4 regions of the Brachybacterium sp. P6-10-X1 genome follow, and region 1 is predicted to be linked to each of the others. Evidence: riboswitches for the same ligand, from Rfam matches in the RefSeq annotation. Region 1 holds a riboswitch; each other region holds the start of a gene.
What was found. A riboswitch is a leader RNA that binds a small molecule or an ion and turns the genes downstream of it on or off. The one in region 1 is predicted to bind thiamine pyrophosphate.
Positions count from the first base shown of each region.

Region 1 (7,460 bases):
GGTCGACGGCGCCGGGAACCTCACCATCCTGCTGCGCATCATCCTGCCGGCCGCCCGCCCGGGCATCGTCGCCGTCGCCATCTACGCGTTCATGACCGCTTGGGGTGAGGTGCTGTTCGCCTCCGTGCTGACCACGGAGGACACCCGCACCCTGGCGGTGGGCCTGCAGCAGTACTCCACGCAGACCAACGTGTACTGGAACCAGGTGCTGGCCGCTTCTCTGGCGGTGAGCATCCCGGTGGTCGCCGGCTTCCTGATGATGCAGAAGAACTTCGTCGCGGGCCTGACCGCCGGCGCCGTGAAGTGAGATCAGCAGATGCGGGACGTGAGCGGCACGGCGCGGCCCATGGCGACAGCACGTGCCGCTCACGTCCCGTGAGTGCGAGCTCCCTCGCATCCCGACCCACCGGTCCCCCCGAAAGGACACCCATGCAGTTCTCCGTCCAGCTGTACAGCGTCCGCGACGCCCTCGCGGCCGATCTCCCGGGCACCGTGGCCCGCCTGGCCGAGCTCGGCTTCCACCACGCCGAGCCGTACCGCCTCGTCGAGTTCCGGGACGAGCTGGTCGCCGCCCGGGCGCAGTTCCCGATCGCCTTCCCCAGCGCCCATCAGTCCTTCCTCGGTGAGGACACGGACTTCGAGACGGTGCTCGAGGCCGCTCGCGCCGTGGGCGTGCAGTACCTCATCGACCCCTCCTGGAACGCCGAGGACTGGTCCGACGCCGGAAAGGTCCGTGCCCTGGCGGCGCGGCTGAACGAGCGCGCCGCGGCGGCCGCCTCCTCCGGCATCCGCGTCGGCTACCACAACCACCACGTCGAGCTGGCCTCGCAGCTCGAGGGTCGCAGCGCGCTCGAGCTCTTCGCCGCCGAGCTGGATCCACAGGTCGTCCTCGAGATCGACACCTACTGGGCCGCCGTGGGAGGAGCCGACGTCCCGGCCCTGCTGAGCACGCTCGGTGACCGCGTGCAGCTGGTCCACCTCAAGGACGGCGACCTCTCCGAGGACCCCGCCGCGCAGCTGCCGCTGGGCACCGGGGCGATGCCGCTGGCCGCGACCCTGGACGCCGCTGCGGGCGCCGCCTACGGCGTGATCGAATTCGACGACTACGCCGGGGACATGTTCGAGGGCATCGGCGCCTCGCTCACCCACCTGCGAAGCACCGTCGCCGCCTGACCCGGCGTGGGCGGCCCGACGATCCGCCCGACCACCGCGCGTCCCGCTCCCGGGACCGCTCCCCCGCACCACGAAGGAGACCCCGCATGACCTCCCAGACCCAGGCCGGCCCCGTCGGCGTCGGCATCATCGGCGCCGGCACCATCTCCGGCCAGTACCTCGAGAACCTCACCTCCTTCCCGGACGTGACCGTGCACATCATCGGCGACCTGCTCCCCGAGGCCGCGGCGCAGCGCGCCGAGGAGTACGGCATCGCGGCCTCCGGCACCACGCAGGACGTGCTGGACCATCCCGAGGTCGAGATCGTCATCAACCTGACGATCCCCACCGCCCACGCCGAGGTCTCCCGGCAGATCGTCGCCGCCGGCAAGCACGTGTGGACCGAGAAGCCGATCACCACCGCCCCGGCCGACGCGACGGCCCTGCTCGAGGCGGCCGACGCCGCGGGCGTGCGCGTGGGCGGCGCCCCCGACACCGTGCTCGGCGCCGGCATCCAGACCGGTCTGCGCACCCTGCGCGACGGCACGATCGGCACCCCCGCCAGCGCGCTGACCCTGTTCCAGTCCCCCGGCCCCGAGTCCTGGCACCCCAACCCCGCCTTCCTGTTCCAGGAGGGCGCGGGCCCGCTGTACGACATCGCCCCGTACTACGCGACGACCCTGGTGCTCGCCCTCGGCCCGGTCGTCTCGGTCAGCGCCGTCGGCTCGCGCGCCCAGGAGCAGCGCACCATCGGCTCGGGCCCCAAGGCCGGCGAGGTCTTCGACGTCACGGTGCCCACGCAGGTCTCGGCGCTGCTGCGCTTCGCCTCCGGCCAGAACGCGACGGTGCTGCTGAGCTTCGACTCCCCGCACACCCGCACCGGCTTCGTCGAGGTCTACGGCACCGAGGCCACCCTCGCCTTCCCGGACCCCAACGTCTTCGACGGCGACTCGGCGCTGACCGCGTACCGCGGGGAGGCTCCGACGGACGTGCCCGCGACCGGCGCCACCACCGGGCGCGGCCTGGGCGTGCTGGAGATGGCGCGGGCGATCCGCGCCGGCGTCCCCCACCGCGCCCAGGGCGAGATCGCCGCGCACGTCCTGGACATCATGGTGGGCATCGAGACCGCCATCGCGGAGGGGTCGATCGTCGAGATCGACTCCACCTTCGCCGAGGTCGAGCCGATGCCGGCCGACTTCGACCCCTTCGCCGCGACGCTGGAGAGCGTGCCGGCGGCGATCTGAGGATCCTGGGGCGCGAGCGGCACTCCGCTCGCGCCCCGTTCACGCTCGGTCACAACCGCTGACGCCTGCGGGCGCCGCGATTACGCTCACGATCGTCCCGCCTCCCCCGTCGACCGAGAGCAGACGACCATGACCCAGAACCTCCTGACCGACCGCCTCGATGCCGGCCCCGTGATCTGCGCCGAAGGCTTCCTCTTCGAGCTCGAGCGCCGCGGATACCTCACCGCCGGGGAGTTCGTCCCCGAGGTCGCCCTCGAGTTCCCCGAGGCCCTGCGCTCCCTGCACCTCGACTTCCAGCGCGCCGGCTCCGACGTCGTCGAGGCGTTCACCTACAACGGCCACCGCGAGAAGATGCGCGTGATCGGCAAGGAGGACCTGCTCGAGCCGCTGAACCGCTCGGCGCTGCAGATCGCCCGAGAGGTCGCCGACCGGGTGCCGGGCAACCTGATGGCCGGCAACATCTCGAACTCGAACATCTGGGACCCGGAGGATCCGGCCCGCCAGGCCGAGGTGCGGTCCATGTTCGAGGAGATGGTCGGCTGGGCCGTCGAGGAGGGCGCGGACCTCATCATCGGCGAGACCTTCTACTACGCCGGCGAGGCGCTGACGGCGCTCGAGGTCGCGAAGGCCTCCGGACTGCCGGTGGTGCTGACGCTCGCTCCGATGGCGTTCCAGGAGATGGCCGACGGGGTGGGGATCGTCGAGACCGCCCGGCGTCTCGAGCAGGGCGGGGCGGACGTGGTGGGACTGAACTGCTTCCGCGGACCGGCCACGATGCTGCCGTGGCTGCAGCAGATCCGCGAGGCGGTCTCCTGCCACGTGGGGGCGCTGCCGATCCCGTACCGGACCACGGCCGAGGAGCCCACCTTCTTCAACCTCTCCGACGTCCGCGCCTCCGTCCCCTCCCCGCACGGGCGGACGTTCCCCACCGCGCTGGATCCGCTGCTGACGAACCGCTACGAGATCGGGGCCTTCGCCCGCGAGGCGTTCGACCTGGGCGTGAACTATCTGGGCGTGTGCTGCGGCGCCGCCCCCATCCACATCCGGGAGGTCGCCGAGGCCGTGGGGCGGACCACCGAGGCGAGCCGCTTCTCCGAGCGCATGGAGAACCACTTCATGTACGGCAGCAACGAGCGACTGCCCGAGCACATCGTGGGCCTGGGCGACCGCGCCTGAGGCAAGCCCGACGGGCTGACGCGCCGACGGGCCGACGGGCCGACGGGCTATGGTGGCTGGACGACACGGGGTGCCCCGCCGGGGCTGAGATCACACCCGCCGAACCTGAACGAGTTCGCACTCGCGGAGGGATGTCATGGATGAGCGTCATCGCATCGGACGCCGCTGCTCCGCACCGCACCGCACCGGGTCGACGGCTCGGTCCGCGGGCGACTCCTCGGCGTGCCCCGGTCGTCCCGGCTGCGAGAGCCGCACCGGGAACCCCACCCCGAGGAGACTCTGTTGAGCACGAGCTTCACCCGCGCCCTGCGTGAGGGCAGCGAACCCACCTGGTCCCGCGCCGTCGGCCATCGCTTCGTCCGCGAACTGCACACCGGCGAGATCCCGGACCACGTCATGGCGGGATACCTGGTCCAGGACCATCGCTTCCTCGACCGCTTCCTGGCCCTGCTGGGAGCGGCCGTGGCCACGGCCGACACCCTCGACGCCCGTCTTCGCCTCGCCCGCTTCGCCGGCGAGGTCGCCGGGGACGAGAACACCTTCTTCCTGCGGGCCTTCGAGTCGCTCGGCGTGACGGAGCAGCAGCGCGCACGGATCCCCGACACCCCGGCCACCGCAGGGTTCCTCGCTCTGTTCGACGAGGCGGCCGCGAGCCGGGACTACGCGGAGATCCTGGCCGTGCTGCTGGTGACGGAGTGGCTGTACCTCGACTGGGCGCAGGCGGCGCCACGCCCCCGGCCGGAGAGCTTCGTGCACGCCGAATGGATCGCTCTGCACGACAACCCCGCCTTCGTGGAGCTCGTCTCCCTGCTGCGCGGCGAGCTGGACCGCGTCGGCCCCGGCCGCGCCGACGCCGCGCGGGCACGCTTCGAACGCGCCGTGCAGCTCGAGCTGGACTTCTTCGACCAAGCCTACGCGCGGCCTCTCGGGGCGGTCGGTGCTCCCGCCGCGTCGGCCGCTCCCGACGCCTCGACGGGAGGCGCCCGATGACCCTGTTCGACGCGTTGAAGAACGACGTCACCGCGGAGTGGCGCCGCTACACGCTCCATCCGTTCGTCGAGCAGCTCGGGGACGGCACCCTGCCGCTGGAGGCCTTCCGGGACTACCTCGTCCAGGACTACCTCTTCTTGGTCCAGTTCGCCCGCGCCAACGCGCTGGCCGCCTACAAGTCGCGCACCCTGGCAGACATCCAGCGCTCGGCCGACGCGCTCGGGGCGGTCCTCGACGAGACCGCCCTGCACGTGCGGCTCACGGAGTCCTGGGGCATCGATCGCGAGAGCCTCGAGGCAGCGCCGGAGAAGCAGGCCACCGTGGCCTACACCCGCTACGTGCTGGACTGCGGGAACTCCGGCGGACCGCTCGACCTCGAGGTGGCCCTGGCTCCGTGCACCATCGGCTACGCGGAGATCGGCACACGGCTCGCCCCGCGCCTGCACGGGGCGCGCGATCATCCCTACCGCGACTGGATCGGCGAGTACGCCGGGGCCGACTTCCAGGGCGCGGCCCGGGCAGCGCGCGAGCACCTCGATGCGCAGGCTGACGGGCCGCTCTTGGCACGACGGTTCCAGGAGCTCGTGGACATCTTCCGCACAGCGACCCGCCTGGAGACCGCATTCTGGCAACAGGCGCTGGACAGCCACGAGAGCTGACTCCCCCACGGTCACGCCAGCATGACACCGGCGATCGTGGCGCTCATGAGATTGGCGAGGGTGCCGCCGAGAATCGCCTTCAGCCCGAGCTGCGCGATCTCGGAGCGGCGCTCCGGGGCCAGGCCGCCGAGGCCGCCCAGCAGGATGCCCAGCGAGGAGAGGTTCGCGAATCCGGTCAGGGCGAAGCTGATGATCGCGGCGGTCTTGGGGCTGAAGGAGTCGATCTGCGGACCGAAGTCGGCGAAGGCCACGAACTCGTTGACCACGATCTTCTGGCCGACGAAGCTGCCGGAGGCCACGGCCTCGTCCCAGGGGACGCCGATCATCGCCATGACCGGGGCGAACAGCCACCCCAGGATCTGCTCGAAGGTCAGGTCCCCGGCGCCGAACCAGCCGCCGACCACACCGATCAGCAGATTGATCAGCGCGATGAGCGAGATGAAGGCCAGCAGCATGGCGCCCACGTTCAGCGCCAGCTTCAGGCCGTCCGCCGCCCCGCCCGCGGCGGCATCGATGACGTTGCTGTAGGAGAGCTCCTCGAGGTCGTCCTCGTCGTCGGAGCTGTCGTCCTCGTCGCGCTCCTCGCCGTCGACGACGGTCCCGGCGTCCGCCCCGGTCCCGGCGCCGGCCGCGCTCCCGGCGGCCATCGTCCTCTTCGTCCGGTGGCTGCTGCTCGCGACCAACGCGGCTTCGCGGGCGACGGCCTCGGGATCGTCCTCCGGCATCAGGATCTTCGCCATCAGCAGCGCGCCGGGCGCGGCCATGAAGCTGGCGGCGATGAGGTATTCCAGCGGAGCGCCGAGCAGCGAGTAGCCCACCAGCACGGAGCCGGCGACGGTCGAGAGGCCGCCGACCATCACCGCGAACAGCCCCGATCGCGAGAGCCGCTTGATGTATGGGCGGATGACCAGCGGCGCCTCGGTCTGGCCGACGAAGATGTTCGCTGCGGTGTTGACCGACTCGGCGTAACTGGTGCCCAGGATCTTGCCGAGCCCGCCGCCGAGCCATTCGACGATCTTCGGCAGGATCTTCCAGTGGTAGAGCACCGCGGTCAGCGACGCGAAGAAGACGATCACCGGCAGCACCTGGAGGGCGAAGATGCTTCCCTCGCCCTCGGCCGGCAGCAGCGGCCCGAACAGGAAGGCGATGCCCTCGCCGGAGGTGTCGATGACGGCCTGGAACCCGGCCGAGACCTTCCCCAGCGCCCATTGGCCGGGACCCCAGTACAGGACGATCACCCCCAGCCCGAGCTGGAGCGCAAAGGCTCCGATCACGGTGCGCAGCCGGATCGCCCGGCGATTGCTGGACAGGGCGACGGCGATGAGCAGGAGGCCTGCCATCCCTCCGATCCCCCAGAGCAGGTCGATCATCGCGCTCACCTCGCAGAGACAGATAGGGGACACGGGCGCGGTCGTCCGCGACAGTGTAGAGGGCACGCGCCCGGGTAGGGTCCACAGGCCCGTGGGCACCGGTCGCCGACTCCAGCAGATGCGCCGGTCCCCGACCGGTTCGCCGCCGACGCCGGGTAGGTTGGCCCCATGGACGCCGCCCATCCTGTGCACGTGCGGGCCGACGACGACGGTCTCCCCGACGAGCAGCTCGTCGGCGAGCTCAGGTCCCTGCTGGCCGCGGTCGACGGCTTCGAGCAGCTGGCCGAGCGGATGATGCTGCTGTCGGACCCGCGGCGCCTGCGGATCCTGTTCTGCATCCATGCCCACCCCGGCGTGCGCAGCTCGGACATCGCCCGCGCCATCGGAGCGAGCGACTCGACCACCTCCCACGCGCTGGCGCTGCTGCGCGATGCCGGATGGGTGCGGGCGGAGCGCTCAGGGCGCGAGGTGCGCTACGACCTGACCGACAGCTTCGCCCATGACCTGCTGCACGAGCTCGGCTCGGACCACCTTCCCGGCGTCCATCACCACGGTCCTCACACCAGCGCCTGAACGATCGTCATCACCGCGCCGGCGGTCGCCAGGATGATCACCAGGCGCATCAGGGTGCGCTCCGCGAAGCGTCCGGCGAGCCGCTCCCCGACCCCGATCCCGATCAGGATGGCCAGGATGGTCACCGTCCAGCCGGCACCGGGCATCGAGGGCAGGGACCCCTTGGCGGCCAGCGAGAGGATGCTGATCAGGGCGAAGTGCGCCTGCGCCGAGGCCGCGAAGTGCCGGTGGCTCCATCCGGTGGCCACGGCGTAGAGGGCCAGCGCCGGTCCGCCCACCCCGGCGGTGACGTTCAT
Region 1 is NZ_CP017297.1:3,522,826-3,530,285, reverse strand. Features, by position in the region: gene BH708_RS15815 (carbohydrate ABC transporter permease) at 1-307, shown strand, start outside; gene BH708_RS15810 (sugar phosphate isomerase/epimerase) at 430-1,173, shown strand; gene BH708_RS15805 (Gfo/Idh/MocA family protein) at 1,260-2,396, shown strand; gene BH708_RS15800 (homocysteine S-methyltransferase family protein) at 2,526-3,572, shown strand; TPP riboswitch at 3,629-3,721, shown strand; gene BH708_RS15795 (TenA family protein) at 3,855-4,562, shown strand; gene BH708_RS15790 (TenA family protein) at 4,559-5,221, shown strand; gene BH708_RS15785 (NupC/NupG family nucleoside CNT transporter) at 5,233-6,591, opposite strand; gene BH708_RS15780 (helix-turn-helix transcriptional regulator) at 6,760-7,164, shown strand; gene BH708_RS15775 (sulfite exporter TauE/SafE family protein) at 7,149-7,460, opposite strand, start outside.

Region 2 (7,460 bases), 1.7 Mb from region 1:
GGTGCTGTACTGCGGCCTCGCCCTCACCTCCCGGGGCGTGCGAGTGGTCGAGTTCAACGCCCGCTTCGGCGACCCGGAGACGCAGGTCGTCCTCGAGCGGCTGGCCTCTCCGTTCGCTCCCCTCCTGCTCGCCGCCGCCTGCGGCGACCTCAGCGCCGTCCCGCCCCCGAGCTGGCACGATTCCGCCGCCGTGACCGTGGTCGTCGCCTGCGCCGGATACCCGGCCGCCGCCCGCACCGGGGACGTCATCGCCGGGATCGACGCGGCGGAGATGCTCGGCACCCACGTGATCCACGCCGGCACGGTCCGCGACGAGCACGGCGCGCTGCTCAGCGCCGGCGGCCGCGTGCTGTCCGTCGTCGGCGCCGGGGAGGATCTCGAAGCGGCCCGTGTGCTGGCCCTGGCCGGGGCGGAGGCGATCACCCTCGAAGGATGCCAGCACCGACGCGACATCGCCCGCACCGCGGCCCGGGACGCGCAGTCCGACCCCGTCACGCAGTCCGCATCGAGCGCAGGATCGTCGGCAGGTGCCGGGACCGCGCCGGACGCCCCATCGACCCCGATCTCCGACGAGGGAGCCTCCGCATGAGCACCACCGCCTCCACGCCCCTGGTCGAGGCCCCGCAGCTGTCCGGATGGGACCACGCCGTCACCGGCAAGGTCCGCGAGCTGTACGTCCCGGCCGGCGTCGACCCGGCCGAGGCGAGCGAGGTGCTGGTGGTCGCGACCGACCGCATCAGCGCCTACGACCACTCCCTGCAGCCCGGGATCCCCGACAAGGGCAGGGTGCTCACGGCCATCAGCCGCTTCTGGTTCGACCAGCTGTCCGACCTCGTCCCCAGCCACGTGATCTCCGCGACCGACGTGCCCGCGGACGTCGCCGGTCGCGCGCTGCGCTGCCACGGCCTGGACATGGTGCCGCTGGAATGCGTCGCCCGCGGCTACCTCACCGGGTCGGGGCTGGCCGACTACCGGGCCGGGGGCTCCGTCGGCGGGCACGTGCTGCCCGGCGGCCTGGTCGACGCCTCCCGCCTGGATCCGGCGATCTTCACCCCGTCCACCAAGGCCGAGGCCGGGGAGCACGATCAGAACATCACCGTCGCCCAGGCCCGGGATCTGGTGGGCCGTGAGCTCGCCGACGAGCTCGAGCACCTCACGCTCGCGGCGTACGAGAGGGCCCGGAGCATCGCCGCCGAGCGCGGCATCCTGCTGGCCGACACCAAGTTCGAGTTCGGCCGCTCGCGCACCGACGGCACCCTGATGCTCGGCGACGAGGTGCTCACCCCCGACTCGAGCCGATTCTGGTCCGCGGACTCCTACGTCGAGGGCCGCACCCAACCCAGCCTGGACAAGCAGTTCGTGCGCGACTGGCTGACCTCCCGCGCCTCCGGCTGGCACAAGGGCACCGACACCCCACCACCGGCGCTGCCCGCCGAGGTGGTCGAGCAGACCCGCGACCGCTACGTCGAGGCCTACGAGCGCCTCACCGGCGAACGGTTCTGATCCGACCGGAGGCGCGGCAGAAGCTCCTCCCGCCCTCCCCTCGCGCTCGTCTCAGACCACGATCAGCACGCCGGTGACCACGCCGGCCACGGCGACGACGAGCACGGTATCGACCCAGGTCAACGGCACGGGCCTCCAGACGGTCCGTGGACCGTCGTCGAGCCCTCGGGATTCCAGGGCCAGAGCGATCCGCTCGGCCGCACGGATCACGTCCACCAGCAGGCCGAACGCGCAACCGAGCAGACGGCGCGGTCCGAGCGGCGGCACCGAGCCGTCAGCTCGCAGCGGCAGCCGCACCCGGTGTGCCCGGGTGAGGACGCTCCACCGTTCCGGGAGATCATCGAGCAGACGACGACCGGCGAGAAGCGCGAGGGCGTACCGGGCGGGCAGGCGAGCGTGCTGCTGCAGGCTCACCATGGTGCGGCGGGGATCGGTCGCGCGGGCGACGCCGAGCGCACCGAGCCCGATCACCAGAGCGCGCAGGGCGAGGGCCGCACCCAGCACCAGCCCCTCCTCGGTGACGCGGACGGGCAGATCCGGCCACGGTTCGCGGCCGGGTCTGCTCAGCACGTTGACGGTGAACACCCCGGCAGCGAAGACCGCGAAGGGCAGCTGTCCGCGCAGCAGACGGCGCGGCCCCATGCGCGTGCCCACCATCACCGCGATGGTGAGCAGGAGGTAGAGCACGGCGAGCGGCGCAGGGTCGGTGAGGAACAGGCACAGTCCGCTGACCGCCGTGAGCAGCCCCAGCAGCACCGTCGGGTTCCGGTGCGCGAGCGGGACCGCCGGAGCAGGCTCGACCGGCTCGGCGCCGGCCCCGGCGCCGGCCCCGGCGACGGTCCCGCCGCGGGACCCGGTCACGGCAGCTGCGCGGGCCACGGGACCTGCGCCCTCTCCGCCGCTGGGAACCAGCCCGGCCGCGGTCATCAGCGCACGGTCCGCGATCAGCGCGGCGGGGGCCAGCGGTGGCAGCACCGTGCCGTCGACGATCACCACCACCGCGTCCGCGGCGGACACGGCCCGCAGATCATGGGTGGTCATCACCACCGCACGTCCTTCGTCAGCCGCCGACCTGAGCATGCCCATGACCGTGCGGTGGGCGGCATGGTCGAGGCCGAACCCGGGCTCGTCGGCCAGCAGGACGGGTCGGTCACGCAGCAGCATCGCCGCGAGCGACAGGCGCCGCTGCTGTCCTCCCGAGAGACGGAACGGGCTCGACCCGCTCCAGTCCGCGAGCCGCAGCCGGGCCAGCATCTCCTCGATCCGCTCCGGGCTCGCCCCCGTGTCGGCGAGCTCGTCGCGCACCGTCGTCCCGACGAACTGCGATTCGGGTCGTTGGAAGACGAGCCCGGCAGCCGACCCGACGACCGTGCCTGTCCGCGGCTGATCGAGGCGGGCGAGCGCACCGAGCAGCGTCGACTTCCCCGCCCCGTTCCGTCCGACGACCGCGACGAGATCGCCGGCGGCCAGGTCGAGATCGATGCCGGAGAGCACGGTCGTGTCGCCGTGCCCGAGCGTGAGACTGCGGGCCCGCAGCGCGAGCGGTCGCGGGACGGCGCTCGGGCCCGAGAGGCCCGGGAATCCCGGTTCGATCCTCGCATCGGACCCGGTCGCGATCCCGGTCCCGGCTTCGGCTCCGGCCTCGGGCTCCGCCCGGGCACCATCATCGTCGGAGCCGCGGTCCTCCCGCGCGAGCTCCTGGTCGAGGTCCCACGGCAGCCAGCACCCCTCCTCCCGCAGCCTGCGGCCGTGCTCGGCGAGGACGCCTGCCGTCGGGCCGTCGGCCAGCACGTGCCCGGAGCGGTCCAGGGCGATGGTGCGTGCCGGCAGCGCCGCGACCCCTCGATCCCCCGCCCACTCGTCGAGCCGGTGCTCCACGAGCACCGTCGCCACCCCGGCGTCGGCGACCACCGATCCCAGGCTCTCCCGCACCGCCGCCACACCGTCGGCATCGAGCATCGCAGTGGGTTCGTCGAGCAGCAGCAGCTTCGGGCCGGCGACGGTCGCCGCCGCGAGAGCCACGCGCTGCAGCTCGCCGCCGGACAGATCGCGCGTCCGCCGGGGCTGCAGGTGCCCCGCCGCGACATGGCGCAGCGCGGAGGCCACCTGCGTCCCGATCCGTGCCCGGGGCACGCACCGGTTCTCCAGCGGCAGCGCGATCTCGTCGGCGACGTCCGGCAGGCACACACCGTCGGCCGGGTCCTGCCCGAGATATCCGACGACGTCCGACAGGGCGACGACCCCGTCGGCCGTCGGGTCCCGCCCGTCGATCCGCAGCCGTCCGCGGAGGCGTGCGCGCACATGGGACGGCACGGCGCCGGCCAGCGCCAGCAGGAAGGTGGACTTCCCCGCGCCGGAGGGCCCGAGCAGGAGGATCTGTTCGCCCGCCCGGATGGTGCCGGTCCAGGGCCCGACGCCGTCCCCCGAGGGGAGGATGACCTCGACGTCCTCCGCCCGGACCAGCGGCCGGCCCCCGTCCCCGTCCTCCGACCTCTCGTGGGCGCTGGCCGCGCCGTGATCCGCGCAGACCGCAGGGGCGCGGTCGACGTGCGGTGCGCCGCCGCACGCCGACGGCGCCTCAGTGGACACGGCGAGCGGGGGCGGCGTCCTCGGACCCCTGCGAACCGGTGCTCCTGCGCGCGGCGCCGATCGCGAAGTTGTCGAGCACCCCGGTGCGCACGAGGGCATCGACCAGGACCTTGGCGAGCAGGCCGCCGAGCACGAGGCCGGAGAGGACCTGCATACCCAGACGCAGGGCGAGGATGTCCTGCCCGTACCAGCCCATGCGCAGCGCGGTCCAGAAGAAGACGAGACCGGCGCCGAGCACCCCGGAGACGGCGAAGGTGCCCCATCCGAACCGGCGATACCGGGTCAGCGCGAAGGGCAGCTCGCTGCCGATGCCCTGGAGCGCCGCGGACACCAGCAGCAGCGGGCCGACGGGACTGCCGAGGAACACCACCTCGACCACGGCCGCGAGGACCTCGGCGATCACGCCGCTGAAGGGCCGACGGATGATCGCGACCGCGACGGGCCCCACCAGCAGCCAGGACCCGGCCAGGACGTGCTGGGCGAGGTCGCCGGCGGGACCCATGGCGATCGCCAGACCGTTCCAGGCCTGGACGAACACCCAGTACAGGAAGCCGAAGGTGATGCCGAGCACCACCATCAGCACGATCTCGCGCAGGTCCATCCGTGCACGGGCGGGGGCGCTCATCGCGTCCCCGGACCGAGATCGCGCACCTCGTGCGACGGGCTGTTGAGACTGAGCGTGAGATGGCTGGTCACGTGCTGGACGCCGCGTCCCACGAGCACCCAACCGGCGAGCGCGGTCGCGAGGACGTCCCCGAGGTCGCCCTCGAGACGGGTCACGAAGTGCTCGGAGCCGCGGAAGGTGCCCAGCTCCCGGGCATGGTCGATCGCCGCGTAGATGTCTCGCATGTGATCGGGGGCGGTGCCGTCCCCGGTGTCCTGGTCGGCCAAGGGGTACAGCGCCCACTCGGCGGTGGCGAAGCGTCCGGTCCGGCGCGGGGGCGGGACCTCGGCACGTCGTGGTCCGGCGCCGCCGGGCAGCTCGCAGACGACCTCGCCAGGGCAGCCGCGCGACAGGTGCACGGTCAGCGTGGCGTGGTGCTCGGTGCGGGCGAGGCCCTCGCCGAGGTCGATCAGCCAGCGCAGGAGGTCCGCCTCGTGACCTCCGACGTAGGTGGAGACGTCGCCGGTCTCGCGCACCAGCGAGCTCTCGTCGAGACCGGAGAGCGTCTCGCCGAGGATCCGGGCGTAGTCGTCGGCCATGACGCCGGCAGTGACCCGGGCACCGACCCCGAAGCCCAGCGGGGACTCGGCGGGGTCCGCGGAGACGGACGAAGCCGACCCCTCACCCGGGGCGGCGGAGGACGCGGGGGAAGCGGACGATGCAGCAGCAGCAGCGGTGGTCACGATCCGTGCCTTTCACGACGCGGCACGGACGCACAGCGGCTCTCGCCCTGCGGAGACTCCCTGCGCCGGCATGATCCGGATCAGGTTCTACGGTCGGAGTCGGAGTACTCCCTCTCAGCCCGGCTCACCGGGCTCCCGTGCACACGGCCACTGTAACCGCCGGCCGGAGCGCGCCGCACAGACCGTCCGCCGCCGCTGCGACCGGGAAGCCGCCGGCGCCCCGTCAGTCCTCGTCAGCTCTCGTCAGTCCTCCACCAGGGGGACGAAGCGGAACGCTCCGTGCTCGGTGTCCCGCAGCTCGTCCCCTCGGCGTTCGACGCGGCGCATCGTGGGGCCCACCGGGATCACCATCACCCCGCCGTCGGCCAGCTGCTCGACCAGGTCGTCCGGGAGCTGCCGCGCCTCGGCGGAGACCAGGATCCGGTTGTAGGGGCCGTCCTCTGGGGCGCCCAGCACACCCGGGCGGGCGAGCCGGATCTCCGCCACGCCCGCGGTGTCGTCGGCGAGGAGGGCCTGTCGCGACGGTTCGATGAGCGCCTCCTGGCGCTCCACGCCGATCACCCTCCCGTCGGGTCCGACGAGGTGCGCGAGCAGCGCCGTCGTCCACCCCGAGCCGGATCCGAGGTCGAGAACCCTGGCGCCGGGCGGGACGTCGAGCAACCGGAGCATGGCTCCGACGGTGAAGGGCTGCGAGTTCGTCTGGCCGTGGCCGATGGGGAGCGGAGCGTCCTGGTCCGCCCGATCGCGCTGGTCCTCGGGCAGGAACCGGGCCCGCTGCACCGCCCGGAAGGCGAGTTCCACGGCGTCGTCGCGTCCCATGACGATCCGTCAGCCTGCGGGGATCTCGACGACGCCGTCGGCCGGCCAGTCGCGCACCTCGGTGCTCCCGGGGGCGAGGTTCGTGGACTGGCGCAGGAAGATCGGTCGGCCGACGTCGCTGGCGATCGCCTCGTGCACGGGCAGGGCGAGGACAGGGCGGACGCTGCGCAGGAAGTCGATGGTCTCGGACATCTTCGACCACGGCGCGACGACCGCGAAGGCGAGCACGTCGATCCCGTGGAACTCGGGGACCGGCTCGAGGGAGTCCCCGGTGATGCCGAGCCGTGGGCCGTCCCCGGCGGTGAGCACCAGGCCCGTGTTGCCCACCCGGGGGATGTCGGGATGGATGATCGCGTGCTGGCCGCCGACGGCCCTGATCCTCAGGGCCGGGTCCTCGCCGACCGGCGGGAACTCGTGGGCGACCCCGGCGCTCAGCGGGAGCAGACGCTCACTGCCGATGGCCGGGGCGTCCTCGGCCGGCTCGGCCAGCTGCGTCGCGGTCTCCGGCTCGGCGATCACGATCGCCCGAGGACTCGCGGCGAGCGCCTCGGCCAACAGGGCGCGGTCGAGGTGGTCGGGATGCTGGTGGGTGATCGCGACGGCGTCGAGGCCGCCGAGGATCCCCAGGCCCAGCGCCCGCACGGCCTGCCCGCTGAAGCCGCCCGGATCGACCAGGAGTCGTCTCCCGGCGGTCTCGACGAGCAGGCAGGAATGGACGAGGTGACGGATCTTCATCGCTGCCTCCGGCATCGGTGGACTCGGACACGTCGAACCTAACGCGCTTCGCCTCGGGACGCGAGGGCTCGGGGCACGCAGGCATCGGCGGACGCAGGCATCAGCGGACGCAGGCATCAGTGCGAAGGGGCCGAGGACCGGCATCGTTCGAGGGAGAAGTATTCTCCGGCTGATTCACGCACAGCAGCGATCGCATCTCGTGCCACCGGCGCCCGGTCGACCGGGGAACCGGTCCTCCGGACGTCACGTCGAGGTGGTCAGCGCTGCACGGCAGACAGATCCGTCACGACATGCCCGGCGAGGACCCTGCTCTGGACCGTGGCGACGTCGAGGACTGGGTGCGCCGCTGGGGTATACCCCGGAGCGACAGCTGGACGGCTGTCGTGAGTGTGCGTTGACCGGGACTTGTCTTCCGGTGTGCACACGCCTTCGACGGGGCTTTCTGGATCCAGCTCGCGAGCAGGGCG
Region 2 is NZ_CP017297.1:1,793,286-1,800,745, forward strand. Features, by position in the region: gene purD (phosphoribosylamine--glycine ligase) at 1-589, shown strand, start outside; gene BH708_RS08205 (phosphoribosylaminoimidazolesuccinocarboxamide synthase) at 586-1,503, shown strand; gene BH708_RS08210 (ATP-binding cassette domain-containing protein) at 1,555-4,092, opposite strand; gene BH708_RS08215 (ECF transporter S component) at 4,082-4,717, opposite strand; gene BH708_RS08220 (YkoF family thiamine/hydroxymethylpyrimidine-binding protein) at 4,714-5,439, opposite strand; TPP riboswitch at 5,479-5,588, opposite strand; gene BH708_RS08225 (protein-L-isoaspartate O-methyltransferase) at 5,683-6,258, opposite strand; gene BH708_RS08230 (MBL fold metallo-hydrolase) at 6,268-6,993, opposite strand; gene BH708_RS08235 (helix-turn-helix domain-containing protein) at 7,277-7,460, opposite strand, start outside.
Region 2: another riboswitch for thiamine pyrophosphate. It lies ahead of BH708_RS08220 (YkoF family thiamine/hydroxymethylpyrimidine-binding protein); the one in region 1 lies ahead of BH708_RS15795 (TenA family protein).

Region 3 (7,460 bases), 920 kb from region 1:
GTGACCCACCCCGACGAGGTGCTGCGACGCGGCCCCGTCGCCGAGATCGATCCCCGCACCCTGTACCTGATCGCCAAGCTCCGCCAGGACGTCTTCGCGCTCGAGCAGGGCGCCACCGACCCGGATCTGGACGGGCGCGACCTCGAGCCGGGCACCACGCTGGTGTGGATCGAGGTGCCGGGCCCGGTGGCCGAGGCCGCGGGCCTCCGGCGCGAGCCCGCCGCCCACACCCGGGTGCTGCACGAGGCCGACGGCGGCCTGCGCATCGGCCGGGTTGCCGTGCGCGCCGCGGAGCGCCGTCGGGGGCTGGGAGGGCGGGTGATGCGGGCGAGCATCGACCTGGCCCGTGAACTCGATCAGCAGGCGGAGATCCACGTCGACGCCCAGGCCTACCTCGAGCGGTGGTACCAGGGGCTCGGCTTCGAGACGGTGGGGGAGCCGTTCGACGAGGCCGGCATCGAGCACGTGCCGATGCTGCTGCGCCCAGGACGGGGCTGAGGCCCGGGGGCCGCCTGCGGCGATTCCGGCTCAGCGCTCGACGGGCGGGGCCTGCTCGAGCAGGGCGAGGATCTCGGTGCGCTCGAAGTACTGCGCGGTCTCCAGGGCGCTCGGGGCCCCTCGGTGCGGATCGGCGCCCGCTGCGAGCAGGGCGCGCGCCACGTCCGTGGTGCCCTTGAAGGCGACCCCTGCCAGCGGCGACTGCCCGCGGTCGTTGGTCAGATCCACATCACCGCCGCGGGCGGCGAGCTCGCGCACCAGCTCCGCGTGCCCGTGATAGGCGGCGAGCATGAGCGCCGAGTTGCCGCCGCCGTCGCGCAGGTTCACGGGGGCGCCCTGGTCGACGAGCGACAGCAGGGCGTCGGCATCGCCGCTGCGGGCCGCCTCGAGCATCGTGGTCGCCAGCGCGATCACGGCCTCGTCCTCGGCGGCGGTGGGCTGGGGCTGGGTGTCCTCGTTCACCGCTCCAGGCTACGACGCCCCCGGCCGCGGCGCACCCGTGGTAAGGCTCACCCGACGATCGCTGACGCCACGGCGGGCCAGACCAGCAGCAGGAGCCCGATCAGCACTCCGAGCACGTCGGCCCGCCCCAGCTCGCTGGGCTCGGCCCAGGTGCGGCCGGTGGCGCCGGCGAAGCCGCGGGCGTCCATGGCCAGGGCCTGCTGCTCGGCGCCGCGCAGCGTGTCCACCAGGAGAGCCAGGGTCGCGCTCGCCAGCAGCCGCGGCGAGCGGGCCGAACCCAGGCCGCGCTGGATCCGGGCGGCCGTGATGATCTCCCACTGCCGGCCCAGGTGGCCCACCCGCACCAGGGCGAGGACGCCGGCGGTGACCGGCCGCGCGGGCAGGTGCAGCCGGCCGCCCAGGGCATCGCCGAGCGGCGTCGGGGCCACGCTGCCCAGGGCCAGCACACCAGGGGCGACGAAGACGGTGATCCGGGCGGCCTCCTTCAGCCCCAGCAGCCAGGCCGCCGCCGACAGCGACGGCGCCTCGCCCAGCAGCGCGGTGGTCCAGGCGAGCGAGGCGGCCGACAGCACGATCGGCACCAGGCGCAGCAGACCGCCGCGCACCGAGCGGACGGCGAGCGGCCCGAGCAACACCAGCGGCACCAGCGCGAGCAGCCCGCCCTGCCAGGTCTGGACGGCGAAGGAGCCGATCGCCGCAAGGATCCCGATAAGGCACAGGGTCAGCGGGTTCAGCGCGTCGGCCGGGATCCGGCGGCGGGGGCGGGGACGGGCCGCCGCGTCCGGGGGAGGCGCCGCCAGGTCGAACCGGTCCGTGGCCCGGGCGATGAGCGCCGGATCGTGGGAGGCGGCGAGGACCGCGCAGCCGCGCGAGGCAGCGTCCTCGAGCAGTCCCAGGACGGCCTCGCCCCGGCGGGCATCGAGGCCGACAGTGGGCTCGTCGAGCACCAGCAGCTCGGGCTTCTGGGCCAGGGCCGCGACGATCGCGACGCGCCGCTGCTCGCCGCCGGAGAGACGGTGGGGGTTGGCGCGGGCGAGGGGCACGAGCCCGGCGCGCTCCAGCAGCTGATCGGCCAGCTCCTCGTCATCGGCCCAGGGGGAGGCGAGCAGCTCCTCGCGCACCGTGGCGGCGACGAAGGAGTGCTCGGGGTCCTGCGGCACGGTCGCGATGCGCGAGAGGTCAGGACGCCGCACGCTGCCGTGGGCCGGAGGGGCCGCCGCGGTCAGCACCCGCAGCAGGGTGGTCTTGCCCGCCCCGCTCGGGCCGGTCAGGACGCCCAGCCGACCCGCACGGACCGTGAGATCGACGGGGCGGGTGAGCCCTCGCTCGGGGACCAGGACGCGGTGCAGCGCCGCGACGGTCCCCGCGTGGGCTCGGACGGACCGCCCGTCGCCGTCCGACGGGCAGCGCCGGGCCCGTGCCGATGCGCCGTTCCCGTCCTCCAGGATCCCCGCCGCCACCAGGGCGTCGCGGTGCTCGGACAGGGCGGTGGCCGCGTCGACGTCCAGCAGGATGCGGGCCTGCGGTCCCAGCACGACGAGCCGGTCGGCATGGGGGAGCCACGGCTCGATCCTGTGCTCGGCGAGCACCAGGGTGCGGTCCTCGGCGGTGGCGAGGATCGCCGAGCGCACCTGCTCGGCGGTCTCCGCATCGAGCAGGCTCGTCGGTTCGTCCAGCAGCAGCACCTCCGGCCCCAGCGCGAGCGCCCCCGCCAGGGCGATGCGCTGCTGCTGGCCGCCGCTGGTCTCGAGCGGTGCCCGCTCGGGATCCAGGTCCACGCGCGCCGCCGGGAGGGCGGCCGCGACCCGCTGCCGGATCGCAGGGCGGGGCAGGGCCGCGTTCTCGGGGCCGAAGGCGACGTCCCGCCGGATCGATGCGGCGACGAGGGCGTCTGCGGGATTCTGCAGCAGCAGGCCGTGCGCTCCGGGTCGATCGGGCGCCCCCGGCGCTCCCGTCCCCTCGCCGGTCTCCGGATCGAGCAGGCCGGCCAGGGCGCGCAGCACGGTCGATTTCCCGCTGCCGCTGGCCCCGGCCAGCAGCACCCGCTGACCGGCTGGGATCACCAGATCCAGCCCGGCGATCGTCGGCTCGGCGCGGGTGTGGGGCCGCCACGTGAGGCCGGAGAGCGTGAGCTCCCCGGCCATCTCAGGCTTCGGTGGCGCGGACATGCTCACGTCCCGCCGGCAGCGAGTCCACGGCGCCGGTCGCCGCCAGGGCGCGGGAGGCGGCCCAGCCCAGACCGCCGGCCAGCACGGCCCCGGAGAGCAGGAAGAACCCCAGCATCGTCACCGAGTACGCCCAGCTCATCTCGGGGTAGTAGGCGATCTTCTCCCAGCCCCATTCCAGCAGGGCGGAGAGCATGCCGCCGAGGACCGCGACAGGCAGGGTGAAGCGGCGGTAGCGGGCCAGCGCGAACGCCAGCTCGACCCCTCCGCCCTGCATCAGCCCGGAGACCGCGGTGCCCCAGCCCCACTGGCTGCCCAGCAGCATCGAGACGACCGCGGCGATCATCTCGGCGAGCAGGGCGGCGCCCGGCTTGCGGACGATCAGGGCCGCCAGCACGGCGGGCAGGAACCAGATCCCGGCGAGCAGGCCCTCGGCGGGTTTGAACGTCGCCGTCAGCGGGCCGATCAGGGTGTACAGCTGCCCGTAGCCCAGGAACGCGACGCCGAAGGCCGCCCCGATCAGCACGGTGACCAAGAGATCGACGGTGCGAAAGCGTGTCATCACTTCTCCTTCCACGAGCGGAAGGGGCGCGGGACGCCGTCGGCGCCTCGCGGAAATCCCGACTCCCTACGCCGGTGTGAGCCGGATCAGGTTCGAGGGTCTGCGCCGGATCGCGCACTCTCAGCACCGTGGTGGTGCTCCCCTGTCAGCGGATGACCGTGGGCCAGTCTATCCCGTCAGCGCCGGGAGCGGATCGCCTGGTCGATCGCCTCGGCCGTGGCGTCGACGTCCTCGGGGGACAGCAGGTAGTTCGTGCCGGAGCGGCCGATGATCTCGACCATGGTGCCGGCGCGGGTGACCATCATCCGGTGCGGCTGCTGCGTCTGCCCGGTGGTGAAGATCTTCCGGTCGCCGACGGGAGCCAGCTCGGGGCGGGTGGAGGAGGTCGCCTTCCCCCGGCGCCAGCCGTAGCCGCCGAGGGTCACGCCGACCGTGTTCGCCGCCAGGGTGCGGTACTGCACGGTGCGGAAGTCCTCCAGCGGCCAGCTGGGCCGCGGCAGGAAACCGCCGAGGCTCACGGTCACGCCGCGCTCGTCGACGAGGAAGCGGCAGTGCTGGCCCATCCAGGTCCACAGCGTCAGCAGCGCGAACAGGCCGGCGATCACCACGGCGGCCAGCAGGGAGCTGCGAGAGGCCATCAGGAGGGTGACGATCACGCCCGCCAGCGCGGTGAGGCCGATGCGGGTCCACCCGACCCCGGAGGGCCGGGTGGTGCCGACGTAGAAGGGAGCGTCCGGTCTGCCGCTCACCAGATCGCCACCCGGTCCTCGGGGGCGAGATACATCCCGTCGCCCGCGTGCACGTCGAAGGCCTGGTGGAACTCCTCGAGGTTCGAGACCACGGTGTTGCAGCGGAACTCCATCGGGGCGTGCGGGTCCACGGCGAGGCGGCGGATCGCCTCCTGGGGGCGGTTCTTGCCGCGCCACACCGTCGCCCAGGACAGGAACACCCGCTGCAGCCCGGTGAAGCCGTCCAGGACCGCGTCGGCGTCGTCCGGCGTCCGGCTGCCGCGGTAGGCCTTCAGTGCGATCGAGAGCCCGCCGAGGTCACCGATGTTCTCGCCGATGGTGAGGGCGCCGTTGACGCGGTGGACGTCATCGAGCTCGCGCGGGGAGAGCTCGGAGTACTGGGCGATGAGGGCGGCGGCGCGGGCGTCGAAGGCCTCGCGGTCCTCGTCGGTCCACCAGGAGACGAGGTTCCCGTCCCCGTCGTACTTGGAGCCCTGGTCGTCGAAGCCGTGGCCGACCTCGTGGCCGATGACCGCGCCGATGCCGCCGAAGTTCACGGCGTCCTCGGCCTCCGCGTCGAAGAACGGCGGCTGGAGGATGGCGGCGGGGAAGACGATCTCGTTGGCGCCGGGGTTGTAGTAGGCGTTGACCGTCTGCGGGGTCATGTGCCATTCGGTCTCGTCGATCGGGCCGCCCACCTTCGCGTATTCGAAGTCGGCGTCGAAGCGGCGGGAGGCGCGCACCGTGGCGACCAGGTCGCCGGGGACGATCTCGAGGCCGTCGTAGGTGCGCCAGTGCTCGGGATAGCCGATCTTCGCGGTGAACTTCTCGAGCTTGGCCAGCGCCGTCGAGCGGGTGGCCGGGGTCATCCACTCCAGCGTGGTGATCGAGTCGCGGTAGGCGTCCATCAGCGCGTCGACCAGGGTGGTCATGCGCTCCTTGTGGGAGGGCGGGAAGTGGCGGGTGACGTACTCGCGGCCGACGGCGAAGCCCACGGCGCCCTCGACGAAGGCGACGGCGCGCTTCCAGCGCTCGCGCAGCTCCTCGGCGCCGGAGAGCACCTTGCCGGAGAAGGCGAAGTCCTCCTCGACCAGGGCCGCGCCCAGGTACGGGGCGTAGGCGCCGACGGTGTGCAGTGCGAGCCAGGTCCGCAGCACGGCCAAGTCCTGGCCGGCCAGCAGCTCGGCGGCGGCGGAGACGAACTCCGGCTGGCCGATCGAGACCACCTCGACGGCCGCGGCGGGCGCCCCGGAGCCCTCGAAGTAGGCATCCCAGCAGAAAGCCGGCGCGAGCTCGCGGCGCTGGGCGTCGTCCATCGGGTTGTAGGACTTCTCGCGGTCGCGCAGGCGGACGACGTCGACATGGCAGGCGGCCAGGCGGCTCTCGAAGTCCATCACCGCGCCGGCGAGCTCCTCGGCTCCGCCGGCGAGCAGACCGTCCCGGCCCGGCAGGCGGGCGATGCGCGCGAGGTTCGCGAGGTGGGCCACGTAGGCCTCGCGGATCTCGGCGTAGTGCTCTTCGCGGTAGTAGGACTCATCGGGCAGGCCGAGCCCACCCTGGTGGAGCTTGACCTGGTAGCTGGAGGAGTCGTGGTCGTCGGTCCAGACGTAGGCCAGCAGCGCGCTGGTCCCGGAGTCGGGGGCGGCCATGGTGCGGGTGATCGCCGGGAGGTCCGCGCTCGCGCTCACGGTGGCCAGGAGGTCCTCGAGCGGGGCGATGCCGGCGCTCTCGATCGCCTCGGTGTCCATGAACATGCGGTACAGAGCGCCCACGCGACCGTGATCCGTGGTGGGGGCGACGGCGGGGTCCGCGGCGTCGACCTCCTCGGCGGCCTCCTCGATGATCTCCCGGACCCGCTCCTCGGAGAGGTCGCGCAGCTGGTGGAACGCTCCGTCGCTCGACCGGTCCGCCGGGATCTCGTGGGCGGCGAGCCAGCGGCCGTTGACGTGGCCGAAGAGGTCGTCCTGGAGGCGGACGGCGAGGTCGACCTCGCCCAGCGAGAGGCCGGAGTGGCTGGTGGACGAGAGGGCGGTGGGGGCAGTGGTCATCATCGGCTCCTGCGGGGTCGTGGGGTGGGGTGGGTCACGCGGGTCATCGGGGCCGGCGGCTCAGAGCCCGACCAGCCCGAGCGAGGCGAGGGCCAGGGTGAGCAGGCCGATCCCCAGCGGGGCGTAGGCCCAGGGGGTGCGCGAGCGCTCCGCGGGCGCGCGGCGCTGCAGCACCAGCGTGGACAGGCCGGAGCCGATCGACAACACCGCGGTGCCGATCACGAGCACCGGGGAGAGGATCACCAGCACGGTCGCGCCGATGTGGAAGGTGACGGTGCCCACGACGTCCAGCAGGCGCATCAGCACGGCCCCGCGGGCCCCGACCCGTTCGGACAGCAGGGTGGCCACGGCGTCCTGGGACCACTCCGAGGGTCGGGCGATGCGGCGCCGGGTGGAGACGGTCTGCGCGGTCGCCAGGGCCAGCCACACCAGGGCGGCCCCGGCTCCGACCCACACGCCGAGCTCGGCGCGGATGTCGGCGGGCCACAGCAGCAGCGCCAGCAGCACGGCGGCGACGCGCAGCACCTCTTCCAGGATGCTGCGCACGGCGAGCAGCCCCGGGTTCACCGCCAGCTGCTTCCGGGTCCGGGCGACGAACATGCTGGTCACCACGAGGGCGGCGAGATGCGCGGCGCCCAGACCGATGCCCAGCAGCAGCGCGGCGGGGCTGGTGGGAGCCAGCGGCAGGATCGCCAGCAGCAGGACCACGCCCAGCACGGGCAGGAGGAGTGCGAGGATCGACAGACCCTTGACCAGGTCCTGGACCAGGTCCGCCCCGGTCGGCGGATGTTCGTGGTCGCTGTGGTCGTGCGGGTCCCCGTGTCCGTGCGGGTCGCTGTGGTCGTGCGGGTCTCCGCCCTGGGGGTCGTTCTCGGGCGCGGCGCCCGCGGGGACGTCGGTGCGGACGTCGGCAGGCTGGTCCGTGGACCTGCCGGGGATCTCGGTCATGGGGCTCCTTCGATGTCCCCTCCAGGGTACTGGGATCAGGGAGCGCGGA
Region 3 is NZ_CP017297.1:58,473-65,932, forward strand. Features, by position in the region: gene BH708_RS00235 (GNAT family N-acetyltransferase) at 1-498, shown strand, start outside; gene BH708_RS00240 (ankyrin repeat domain-containing protein) at 529-960, opposite strand; gene BH708_RS00245 (ATP-binding cassette domain-containing protein) at 1,008-3,128, opposite strand; gene BH708_RS00250 (ECF transporter S component) at 3,106-3,687, opposite strand; TPP riboswitch at 3,734-3,841, opposite strand; gene BH708_RS00255 (hypothetical protein) at 3,864-4,436, opposite strand; gene BH708_RS00260 (M13 family metallopeptidase) at 4,433-6,463, opposite strand; gene BH708_RS00265 (hypothetical protein) at 6,524-7,411, opposite strand.
Region 3: another riboswitch for thiamine pyrophosphate. It lies ahead of BH708_RS00250 (ECF transporter S component); the one in region 1 lies ahead of BH708_RS15795 (TenA family protein).

Region 4 (7,460 bases), 1.6 Mb from region 1:
CGGATCAGCGTGGACTTGCCGGATCCGGACAGCCCCATGACGACGAAGTTCTCACCGGGCTCGACGCTGAAACTCGCATCGATCACCGCAGCGGTGAGGCCTTCCTCGCGCAGTTCGGCGCGGTCCCGGCCTTGCCGGAGTGCTTCCACTCCGCGGGCGGGCCGTCGGCCGAAGACCTTGTACAGGCCGTCGGCGGTGATGACTGGTGGCACGTGGGCTCCTTCGTCGGTGGACGTTCGGCAGGTGCGGACCGACTCCTCTCTGCCTGTTCCCCCGACGTGCAGGACACCGGTCCGAACCTCATGATCGCCCTTCCCCAGGGCCTCGGCAAATGGTTCGTGCCCAGGAACAGGGCTTTTGTCCCCTGACGGGGGTTGCCCGGGAGGGGGTGATAGCAGAGCGGAGACGTTCTGGAAAGCCGTATGGCCTGGGATGACGAGCGCAGGGCTCGCACCACCGATCGGATGTCCGGACTGTCCGACAATCTGGAGATAACTATTCGATCACGTGCGCATGTCCGCGGCACGCAGGGCGGTCGGGGATGACCTGGCGCACGTCGTCGACGAGGGGCTTCCGCGTCGTCGAGGGGTGGGGCCCGATGGGGCCGGGCGTTCGCGGCCGGCCGACCGGGGTGGGTCGGCGGCGGGCCGGGTCGATGGCGCGTGGGGCGGGGCGGGGATCGGGAGCGTCGGGTCAGGGCCGCGTCGGCAGGGTCTCGGCGAGGAAGCCGACCGTCTGCTGCCAGGCCTCCTCGGACGCGGGCGCGTGATGCACGAAGGGATGCGGGTTGTCGAAGGCGTGGCCGGCGCCCTCGTGGAGCTCGAAGCGCACCTGGTCCCGGGTGCCGCCGGCGGTGACCGCCTCGCGGATCTGCTGGGCCGTCCCGAGGGGGATGAAGTCGTCGGCGGTGCCGATGTGGTGCAGGCTCGGCACCCTCACATGGGCCGCCTGCTCCAGCAGGGAGGGCAGCGCGGAGCCGTAGTAGCTCACCAGCACCGAGGGGGCGCGACCCTCGAGCGTCGCAGCAGCGGTGGCCGCGAAGGCCAGGCCGCCCCCGTAGCAGAAGCCGATCACGCCGACCCGTTCGGTCTCGACGGCGCCCTGCGCCCGCAGCGCGTTGAGGGAGGCGAGGGCGTCGGCCTCGGCGCGCTCCCACGGCAGGCGCTCGGCCAGGGCCATGCCCTCGGCGAGCCAGGCCTCGGCGTCGTCCCCGTCCTCCACGCCCACGACCGGTGGGTCAAGGCGCGCGAACAGCTGCGGGGCGAGGACCGCATACCCGAGGGCCGCGAGATCCGCGCAGCGCTGCTGCATGTACGGGGACAGTCCGAAGATCTCCTGCAGCACCACGAGGCCGGGCACCGGCTGCTCGAGGTTCTCGGGGAGCCAGAGCAGCCCGGGCAGGTCACCGGCATCGGTGGGGATCTGAGACGTCGTCGCACTCATCCCTCGAGCGTAGCCGGGTGCTTCCCGTCGCGCGGCGTCGGCCGATCCTCGGCGACGTGCGGCGGTCGCCCGGTTCTCGCTCCCGCGCGGGGAGGAAGGGGTCAGGCGAACAGTGCGAGCGCGTAGAGCACGAACAGCAGGAGGTGGACGGCGCCGTGCACGGCGGTGACGCGTTCGGCGGCGACCGAGATCGCCGAGACCGCGAAGGTCGCCCCGAGCAGCAGCAGGTTCGCACCGGACTCGGCGAAGACCACCTGCTGACCTGTGAGCAGCGAGATCACCAGCACGGTGGGGATCGTCAGGGCGTAGGTCGAGACCAGGGCGCCATGGCACAGGTTCACCACCCGCTGGATCTCCCCGCCCAGCGCCGCCCGGACCGCGGTGATCGTCTCCGGGGTGAACACGATCATCGCGATGAGCACCCCGCCGAGCGCTGCGGGAGCCCCGAGCCGCGCGAGGCCCTCGTCCAGCAGGGACGCCATGTGATGGGAGAGCAGCACGATCGGCAGCACGGTGGCGACCAGCACGGCCGTCCGGGACAGCAGCTCGGCGCGATGGGTCGCGAGCACCTGCGTGATCCCGGCGGCGTCCGAGGCGGAGGGCTCGGCGCCGGCCGGGGCCGACGAGGCTGTGCCGCGGCGGGCCGGCGAGGCTGTGCCGCGGCGGGCCGGCGACGCGGTGGTGCGCGGCGATGCGGTGCCGACGGGCACCTCGATCTCCTGGAAATCCCCGGCCTGTGCCCCGGCCTGCCGCCACAGGAAGAACCCGTACAGCGTCACGACCACCACGACCACCACGACAGCCTGGACCGTGGTGAACGATCCGCCGCGGCCGATCAGCGCCGGCAGGGCGAAGACGAGACCGCCGAGGGCGACGAGCAGCACCAGGTAGGTCGAGGCACCCACGCGGTTCGCCCGCAGGTCGCCGTGGCGGATGCCGGCCACCAGCACGCAGATCCCGAGCGCCAGGTTCAGGATGATCATCGAGACCGCCATCACGGAGTCCCGGGCGATGGTGGTGTGCTCGCCGGGCCCGAGCATCACGGCGGCGATCAGCACCACCTCGATCACCACGATGGACAGCGTCAGCACGAGGGTGCCGTAGGGGTCGCCGAGCCGGCGCGCGAGAGCCTCGGCCTGCTGCACGACGCCGCCCGCGGCGACGATGATGACCGCCACGATCGCGGCCAGCAGCAGGAGCAGGACCGTGCCGGAGGACGTCCCCGGATCCGGGGCGAGCGCGGTGAGGGCGGCGACGGAGGCCCAGCCGAGCACGAGGCGGGAGAGCGCGTCCCGGGTGAGGATCGCGGCGATGAGGGTGCGACCGGTGGGAGCGGAGGAGCGGTCGGGTGACGGCATGGGTGGCGTCCTGTTCCGAGGCCGTCCTCGCCGGGGTCCCGTCGGCCGGGTCGTCCCGGCCACGGCGCCACCGGTCCGAGGGCGGCGCGGCTCCCACGGTAAGCGACCGGGGACGGAGCGGGGAAGCGCTGGTGAGCGACCTGACCGTCACCGCGGCGCGGCCGGTCGTGTGACCGGACCGCGCCGAGGTCCCCTGACAGACGTCTTCGGTCCCGTGGTGTGCGGGCACTCGGGACAGCCTGTCAAATAGTCAAAAAAAGGTCAAGGAAGCGTCATGTGTTCACGGGTGGCGCCCGACCGGTAGGGGCCGGGATCCGGTCGACACCCGGGCAGGAACCGCTCGGCCCCACGCGGCACGCCGGTCGGCACACCGGTCGACGACCGGGCGGTCCCGTGCCGGGGGTCGGCAGGTATCGGGCTGCTGCTAGAGTCGCCGACCAGTGACACGGGGTGCCGTCGAGGTGACGGCTGAGAGCACACCCGTCGAACCTGCCCTGGTCAACGCCTGCGAAGGGATCGTCACCCATGACTGCCAGCACGCCCGGCATCCGACTCCGGCACGCCCTCGAGGTCCTGCGCGAACGCGACCCCCTCGTCCAGTGCCTCACCAACACCGTGGTCCAGCAGATCACCGCGGACGTCCTGCTGGCCGTCCGCGCCGCCCCGGCGATGGTCGACCATCCCCAGGAGGCGCCCGTCTTCGCCGGCGCGGCCGACGGAGTGCTGATCAACGTGGGGACCGTGTCCCCGGACCAGGCTGCGGCGATGCCCGCAACGGCCCGCGCCGCCGCGGAGGCCGGCACACCGTGGGTGCTGGACCCGGTCGCCGTCGGCTCCCTGCCCGTGCGCACCCCGCTCGCCCACGAGCTGCTGGCCCTCGGACCCACCGCGATCCGCGGCAATGCCTCCGAGATCGCCGCCCTGGCGGGCGATAGCGCCGGCGGCCGTGGCGTCGACGCCACCGATTCCGTCGAGGGCGTCCTGCGCGCCGGCGGTGATCTCGCCCGCCGCAGCGGCGCCGTGATCGCCGTCTCCGGGGAGCGCGACGCGATCCTCTCCGCCGACCGCTCCACGGTCCTCACCAGTGGGGACGCCCTGATGCCCCGCGTGATCGGGACCGGCTGCTCCCTCGGCGCGGTCTGCGCGGCGTTGCTCGGCGCCCTCCGCGGCAGCGACCTCACCGCGCACGACGCGGTGCTGGCCGCCCACGCCCTGCTCGGCGCCGCCGGCACCGTCGCCGCCCGCGAGGCCCGCGGCGTCGGAACTTTCGCCGTCGCCTGGCTCGACGCCCTGGACACCCTCACTCCCGAGGATGTCGTGACCCTGGTGCAGATCCAGGAGGGCCCGGCCGGAGCGACGGCATGATGCGACCCTCTTTGCGCGCAGCCCACGCCACCGACCTGCGTCTCTACCACGTCACCGACTCGGAGCTGTCCGGCGGGATCGACGCCGTGCCTGCTGTGGTGCTGGCAGCCGTCCGCGGCGGGGCGGGCATGATCCAGCTGCGGGACAAGAACGCCACCGATGCCGACCTGGTGGCGCTGGTCCGCGAGTGTCGCGAGGTGCTCCGGGCAGAGCTCGGGCCCCGTGCGGCGCAGATCCCGCTGGTGGTCGACGACCGGCTCACCGTCGCCGAGCAGACCCGCTGCCACCTCCATGTGGGCCAGGACGACGTGCCGCCCTCCCGTGCCCGCGAGATCCTCGGCGAGGACCTCATGATCGGCGTGTCCGCCGGGACTCCCGACCAGGTGGAGGAGGCGCTGGCCGACGGGTCGGCCGACATGCTCGGCATCGGCCCGATCCGCGCCACCGACACCAAGACCGACGCCGCCGCACCGCTCGGCCTCGAGGGGCTGGCCGCCTGCCTCGCCCCGTGGGCCGCGGCCCGTCGGACGGCTGGAGCGCAGGGTCGAGACCTTCCGCGCGCCGTGGCCATCGGCGGGATCGATGCCGTGCTGGCCGGGCAGCTGGCGGCCACCGGCATCGAAGGCGTCTGCGTCGTCTCGCGCATCGCCGCGGCGACGGACCCGGAGCGGGCGGCCGCCGAGCTGCTCGCCGCGTTCGAGGAGGGGATCCGTCGTGGATGACGCACCCGGCGCGACCGCCCCGCCCCAGGAATCGTCCCCGTCCCCGGAGCGCCCCGTCATGCGACCGCCCACGTCGCTGACCATCGCCGGCTCCGACTCCGGTGGGGGCGCCGGCATCCAGGCCGATCTGAAGACCTTCACCGCTCTCGGCGTCTACGGCACCTCGGCGATCACGGCGCTGACCGCGCAGAACACCCTCGGAGTGCAGGCCGTGATCCCGGTCGCCCCGCGGGACGTCGCGCGGCAGATCACCAGTGTGCTCGACGACATCCCGCTGGATGCGACGAAGATCGGGATGCTCGCCTCCGCCGAGGTGATCGCCGCCGTGGCGGAGACCCTCGAGAGCCGGAGGGAGGATCTCGGCCGCCTCGTGCTCGACCCCGTCATGGTCGCCACCAGCGGAGACGTGCTGCTGCCCGATATCGCGACGGATCTGCTGCGCGAGCGGCTGCTGCCGCTGGCGGATGTGGTCACCCCCAACCTGCCGGAGGCCGCACGGCTGCTGGGAGTCCCGGAAGCCACCGATGTCGAGGCCATGTGCGAGCAGGCCGAGCAGCTGCGGGGTGTCGGCGTCGACGTCGTGGTCCTCAAGGGCGGCCATCGCGCGGGCGACGAGATCGTCGATGTGGTCGCTCATCCCGGGGGCATCGACCTGCTGCGGGGCGAGCGCGTGCGCACACGAGCGACGCATGGCACCGGGTGCACCCTCTCCGCGGCGATCGCCGCCCAGTACGCCCGCCTCGCCGTCGCGCGGAATCCCGTCGCCGGATCGCTGAGGCGGCTCGCGACCACGCAGGATGCGGCGGACGAGCTGTGCGGGCCCGACGAGCAGGGGTCGGCCGCGGTGCGGGGCTCGGCGGGTGAGCGGGGTCCGGCCCGCTGGCGGGGCGATGACCTCGCGGCGATCGCGGCCGCCCGCGATTTCCTGCAGCGTGCGCTGCGCGGCGGGGCCGAGCAGCAGCTCTCCTTCACCCCGCAGGACGGGCACGGCCCGGTCGATCACCTGGTGACCATCGCCCGTCGCCCGGACCGGGACTGAGCGCGCGCTCGGACATGCCGACGAGCGCGCCGTCGGTCACGACGCCGGGCACGGCGACTCCGGCCCGGGTTCCGCGCCGAGGGCCGTGCCCGGGCGCGGGGCCGCGATGGCAGGGTCCCGGGGCGCGGGTCTCAGGCGCTGCGTGCGGCGAGAGGCTCCGCGCCGATGCGGACGGGACCGGTGACCGCCGGGCGGGAGCCGGTCGTCTCGACCAGATCGACCAGGTGCTCGGTGCTTGCTGCGGGGAAGTCATGGACGTCGGCGGGAATGGTCTGCGGCGCGGTCTCGGCCTCGAGATAGTCGAAGTGGCCGGCCGCGGCGCCATGAGTGTCGGTGACCTTCATCGGATCCTCCTGGAGACGTCAGACGATGATCGCTGGCCCGTCCTGGCCAGGTGAGGACCACCATGGCACCACGACCTCGGATTTCGCGGTACGGCACCTCAAAGAACTGTGGACGGCCGTGGTGTGGGGAGGATCGATCGGTGATCGGCGCTGTGCGGCGACGCTCAGCTCTCGTCGTCGGTCTCGTCGCCGTCCCGGCGGAGTGTCGGATCACCGTGCGCGGCGCGGTAGCGGTCGTCCTCGGCGTCCTCGTCGGCCGTGGACGTATCGCGCGGACGCAGCCCGAGCACTACCCCGAGGGCGCCCCCGATCAGGAACCCGACCACCGCACCCACCAGCAGATTGTCGGTGACCGCGAGCGCGGTGCCGATCCCGACCACGAAGCCGACCATCATGCCGAAGGGGAGCCAGGTGGCGTCGAAGCGGCGGCGCGTGCGGGGAGTCATACGTCCTCTGTCCGGTCGGGGCCCGGCAGGCGCGATACGCGAGCAGGGCACGGTGGTGAAAGCGTAGCCCCGACGCCCGACCGCGGGCATGCCGAGCGGTCGGGTCGAGTCCCACGCCACGACCCGGGGGACCGATGGTCCCGTAATATCCCTGCGTGACCGCTCCCCCCACGACTCTCCAGGCCTTGCGTCGCCCGCGCTTGCTCACCACCGAGGTGCTCGCAGGGGCCGTGACCACCCTCGCTCTCATCCCCGAGGTGATCTCCTTCTCGGTGATCGCGGGGGTCGACCCGAAGGTCAGCCTGATCGCCTCGGTCGTGCTCGCCGTGTCGATGTCGATCCTCGGCGGGCGACCCGCGATGATCACTGCGGCGGCCGGCGCCGTCGCGCTCGTGGTCGCACCTCTGGTGCACACCCACGGGGTCGAATACCTCCTGCCCACCGTGATCCTGGCTGGCATCATCCAGATCGTCTTCGGGGTCACGGGGCTGGCCCGGATCATGCGTTTCATCCCCCGCTCGGTGATGATCGGCTTCGTCAACTCCCTGGGCATCCTCATCTTCACCGCGCAGCTGCACCATGTCCTCGACGTGCCGCGGGCGGTGTACCCGCTGTTCGTCCTCACACTCGTCATCGTGCTCGTGCTCCCGCGGCTGACCAAGGCCGTTCCGGCACCGCTGGTGGCGATCATCGCGGTGACGGCGATCGCGATGATCGCTCACCTGAGCGTCCCGAACGTCGGC
Region 4 is NZ_CP017297.1:1,932,422-1,939,881, reverse strand. Features, by position in the region: gene BH708_RS08900 (glycine betaine/L-proline ABC transporter ATP-binding protein) at 1-212, opposite strand, end outside; gene BH708_RS08895 (dienelactone hydrolase family protein) at 694-1,443, opposite strand; gene BH708_RS08890 (calcium:proton antiporter) at 1,545-2,801, opposite strand; TPP riboswitch at 3,238-3,335, shown strand; gene thiM (hydroxyethylthiazole kinase) at 3,327-4,166, shown strand; gene thiE (thiamine phosphate synthase) at 4,163-4,888, shown strand; gene thiD (bifunctional hydroxymethylpyrimidine kinase/phosphomethylpyrimidine kinase) at 4,881-5,927, shown strand; gene BH708_RS08870 (hypothetical protein) at 6,059-6,271, opposite strand; gene BH708_RS08865 (hypothetical protein) at 6,436-6,717, opposite strand; gene BH708_RS08860 (SulP family inorganic anion transporter) at 6,873-7,460, shown strand, end outside.
Region 4: another riboswitch for thiamine pyrophosphate. It lies ahead of thiM (hydroxyethylthiazole kinase); the one in region 1 lies ahead of BH708_RS15795 (TenA family protein).